2 regions of the Ancylobacter sp. VNQ12 genome follow, and region 1 is predicted to be linked to the other one. Evidence: riboswitches for the same ligand, from Rfam matches in the RefSeq annotation. Region 1 holds a riboswitch; the other holds the start of a gene.
The links. Region 1 has a riboswitch for cobalamin ahead of ACO2RV_RS14055 (CbtB domain-containing protein). Riboswitches for the same ligand answer to the same signal wherever they lie in the genome.

Region 2: it holds a riboswitch for cobalamin, as region 1 does, so the genes downstream of both, ACO2RV_RS17280 (energy-coupling factor ABC transporter permease) here and ACO2RV_RS14055 (CbtB domain-containing protein) in region 1, are expected to answer to the same signal.

The regions. Positions count from the first base shown of each region.
Region 1 covers NZ_JBMSDU010000009.1:107,899-110,092, forward strand. Annotated here, with positions in the region: gene cobU (bifunctional adenosylcobinamide kinase/adenosylcobinamide-phosphate guanylyltransferase) at 1-215, opposite strand, end outside; gene ACO2RV_RS14050 (CbtA family protein) at 224-949, opposite strand; gene ACO2RV_RS14055 (CbtB domain-containing protein) at 969-1,154, opposite strand; cobalamin riboswitch at 1,186-1,402, opposite strand; cobalamin riboswitch at 1,472-1,679, shown strand; gene cobW (cobalamin biosynthesis protein CobW) at 1,800-2,194, shown strand, end outside.
Region 2 covers NZ_JBMSDU010000014.1:8,812-11,005, reverse strand. Annotated here, with positions in the region: gene ACO2RV_RS17285 (amidase) at 1-442, shown strand, start outside; gene ACO2RV_RS17280 (energy-coupling factor ABC transporter permease) at 447-1,124, opposite strand; cobalamin riboswitch at 1,161-1,380, opposite strand; gene ACO2RV_RS17275 (putative bifunctional diguanylate cyclase/phosphodiesterase) at 1,971-2,194, opposite strand, start outside.

The DNA.
Region 1 (2,194 bases):
GCGCGGAGCGCGGCGGCAAGCTCATGCGGCACGTCGAGCGTCACCCAGCCCGTGCCGCGCCGCGAGCGGTGAAGCGCGATGCGCTCCACCATCTCGTCGTCATAGGCCTCGCCCGTGGCGAGATAGGTCCAGGGCGGCGGCAGAGCTTCGACAAGCTCCTCGGCGTGCCGGCTCTTGCCGGAGCGGGCACCGCCGAGGACGAAGGTCAGGCCCATGCCGGCGCTCAGGCGGCCGTACCGGCAATGCGCGGGCGCAGCCAGCCGGCGAGACCGCCGAGCAGCGCCCAGAACACGAAGCTCGTCATCACGCTCGCCACGATGAAGCTGTGGTGCAGCGATGCCGGGATCGGGCTCTCATGGCTGTCGGGCTGCGGCGCGCCGATGACATGCGGCGCGACGATCAGCGCGACACCCAGCACGGCGAGCAGCGGCGAGCGGCCGAAGGCGATGAGCGCGAGGCCGCCGGCGGTCGCCGCCACCGTGCCGATCCACCAGAGCTGCCTGGTCGCGAGATCGGCGGCGGGCATGGCCGGCAGTTCCGGCGGCAGGCCGAGGCCGGGCGCGAGGGTGAAGGCGGCAAAGCCCGCCAGACCCCAGAGCACGCCCTGGTGCCAGTTCTTCAGCCCGCCGGCGAGTTCGCTCGCCGCCACCAGCAAGAGGCCGAAGCCGAAGCCGGTGAGCACGGTGAAGATCACGGTGAGGCCGTTGCGCTCGATCCCGTCGGAGGGGCCCCATTCGTCGCCGTCATGGGCATGCTCGTGCGCGGCGGTGCCGGGCGCATGCTCATGCGTCGCGGCTTCGGTGGGAGCCGCCTCGCCACCGGCGCTTTCGAAGGTCTCCGCCTGGAGGATCAGCGGGACGGTGGCATAGAGGTGGATGGCGGAGCCGACCACGCCGGTGCCGATGCCGGCCAGCGCGGCGACGAACAGAATCGTCCTGAAAAGCGACATGATGCGCGTTCCCTCACCGTCAGTGGCAGGGGAAGGCGTTGGCGTGCCGGACGTCGTGCGTCGCATTGTGCACGGCGCTGATGTGGGAGAAGCCCACGCCGCCGAGCACGAACACGCCGAGCAGCGCGGCGAAGGTGATCTGGACGGCGCGCGAGGCGGCGGATTCGGTCGAGGCAGCCGCGGTCCGGCCGTGAGGGATGTTCATGACAGCTCCTTTGACCCTCCACCCGAGGGTCGTTGCGGTTTTGTCGACGGCCGGTCTCCTGGCTCGCGGGTCTCGGCCCGTCTCCGCCTTCCCGGCGCGAACGCCAGTGGCTGATGGAGGAGGGCTCGCCGCTTACAGTTGCGGGGGCAGCCGCGGAATCGGCGTCCACCTTTTCAAGGTTTCCGCCCCACCGCGTTCCCGTCTTACGTCCCGTGCGCATCACGGGAACCGACGACATCGGGCGACTATAGCGGTCAAATGCCATGCCGCAATGGCGATGAGGGGTGTCCGGTTTGACATTCACACCCCGCGCTCCTTTAGTGGCCGGGATCGACGGTTTCCTCCTTCCGGGGAGGGACGAAGAGGGAATGCGGTGCCGGGTGCTTCATGCGCCCTATTCCGCGGCTGCCCCCGCAACTGTAAGCGGCGAGCCCACGCCATAAGCCACTGGAGGACACTCCGGGAAGGCGGCGACGAGGGCCAGGACCCGCGAGCCAGGAGACCTGCCGTCGATCCGGTCGCGTTTGCCGGCGGGGTGCCCGGCGAGCGGGTAGAGCCGTTGGGGTCCATCCCCCGGCTTCGCGCGGAGACCCCTCCGCGACCGGCGCATCCCGTGAACCTCTTGGGCTTTCGTGGAGACGCCGCATGACCGCCGCCGCAACCAGCGCCACTTCGAGCAACCTCTCGCGGGTGCCATGCACCATCGTCACCGGCTTCCTCGGCTCGGGCAAGACGACGCTGATCCGCCACGTGCTGGAGAATGTGACGGGCAAGCGCCTTGCCGTGATCGTCAACGAGTTCGGCGATGTCGGCATCGACGGCGAAATCCTGAAGGGGTGCGGCATCGACACCTGCCCGGAGGAGAACATCGTCGAACTGGCCAATGGCTGCATCTGCTGCACCGTCGCCGACGATTTCGTGCCCGCGCTCGACGCCATCCTCTCGCGCGTGCCGAGGGTCGACCACATCCTGATCGAGACCTCCGGCCTCGCGCTGCCCAAGCCGCTGGTGCAGGCCTTCCAATGGCCGGCGATCCGCAG
Region 2 (2,194 bases), on a different contig from region 1:
GCCGGAAACGGTGTGGGAGATCGAGTTCGGCCGGACGGTGAGCGCGGCGCAGGTCTATGCGGCGAGCGTCACCCGCTCGCGTTGGTACGCGAAAGCCGCCGAGCTATTTGCACGCTACGACCTGCTGGCGATGCCTTCCGCGCAGGTCTGGCCGTTCCCGGCCGAGTGGCGCTGGCCGCAGGTGATCAACGGCCGGGCCATGGACACCTATCATCGCTGGATGGAGATCGTCGTGCCGGTCAGCCTCATCGGCCTGCCCTCGCTGGCGGTGCCCTGCGGCTTCGGGGCGGCAGGCCTTCCCACCGGGATGCAGCTCATCGGCACCTTCGGGTCCGACGCGAAGGTGCTGACCATTGGCGAGCAGTATCACCGCGCGACGCGCTGGCCCGAGCGGCGGCCACCGGCGATCGAGAGCCGGGAGGCTGAACACCTCCCGGCCTGAGTTCTCACGCCGCGTTGTAGAGCCGGCGCTCGAAGATCGCGCTGCCCTTGAGGCCATGAAGCGCCTTGGCGGCGGCCAGCACTGCGAGGTCGACCAGCGGCTCGACGATGATCACCAGCATGTAGGCCGCGCCAAAGGTGAAGATCGAGGCGGCGTTGGCCGCCGTGAGGCCATCGCCATAGAACGCCCAGAAGGCGACCCACGCCACGATGCCGGCCTGATAGGTGGTGGAGAGCGCCAGCGCCTGGCGGTACTTCAGCTCCACATAAGGCGTATCCGGCGCGACGATGCGGCGGGCCAGCGCGGTGAGCGCAAACAGCGGCACCAGCAGCGTGGTGACGTTCATGCCGTATTGCGGCAGGTCGAAGGGCGCGAAGAAAAGGCCCTGGATCGCAAGACCAAGCGCGAGGCCGATGGCCGCTGGGGCGACGCCGAAGATCAGAAACAGCGTCGAGCCGAGGATGAGGTGCACCTCCGACACACCGACCGGATGATGCGGCAGCACCTCGAAGAAGGCGAAGACCAGCGCGGTCGTGGCCACGCTGCGGGCGACCAGCGAGATGAGGCCGCGTTCGCGCACCGCATCCGCCGCGAGCTTGAGCGCATAGCCGCCCGCTCCGACGGCGGTGAAATAGCTGAGCCAGATCTTTCCTTCGGCGACGAGGCCGGGTTCGATATGCATATGTTTCTCCGTTGCCGTCTCACCCGACGGCGTGTGGTTGGACCAATGCACATGGCCGGTCTCCTGACTCGCGGGTCACGGCAAGCCTTCCGCCTTCCCAGCCGACCCTCAAGGGTCGTTCCAGTGGCGTGATGGAAGGCCGCTCGCCGCTCACAGTCGCGGGGGCGGTCGGGGCTTCGGGCGCACGCACCCTTCCCCATTCCCGTTTCATCCGGACGAGTCGCCCCATCCGGACACCATGCACGCGGATATCAGCGCGCCGCCCGTTGCATAAAGTCAAGCCGCGGCCCGTTCCGGCGGCTCAGACATCAGCGCCCGTTCCGCAGCGGGGCGCCGATGCCTACGCGATGCGCCGAGGCTGCGGCGAGTGGTCGCAAAACGGTAACATCGTTGCGTGTTTCTCTTGCAAATCGTATCGAAATTAAAAATAGTTTAACCGAAATCATAATAATCAATCACCTAACGGGAGGTCGCCATGCAGGACGGTTCAAGCGAGGGCAGTGTCGCCTATGCGCCGCACGCCTTCATCATGTTGGCAGTGCTGATCGGCGCCTGCCTCATGACAATCTTCGCCTGACGCTCGGTTCCCGCGGCCCACGGTTGGGTGGGCTGCCAGGGCGCCGACGGCGCTGATTCGGGCATGGAGATTGCTTGGTCGAATTGAGGTGCGCTCAGCACGGATGGGCGCCCATCTTCCTCATTTCGGCAGGTGGCAAACCATGCAGGAAGCAGGTGGCATCTTCTTCAAGGCCGGTCTTCTGGTTTTCACCGGTGTCCTCATCGCCTTCACTCTGAGAATGTTCTGAGTGCCGAAACGGCGCCGGCGGACGAGCGAATCGGGCAGGATCAGGCGCGCGGCCAGCGAACGCCGTCCTCATGGACGAGCGCGGCCTCGAACGGCATCGGCCGGCCGGTCAGATAGCCCTGCACGTAATCGCAGCCCAGCACCTCGACCGCTTCGAGGATTTCCGGGTCCTCAATCCCCTCCGCTACCACCGACATGCCCAGTGCATGGGCAAGATCCACCATCACCGCCACGATCTTGCGGGCGCGCGATTGCGGTGTGAGGT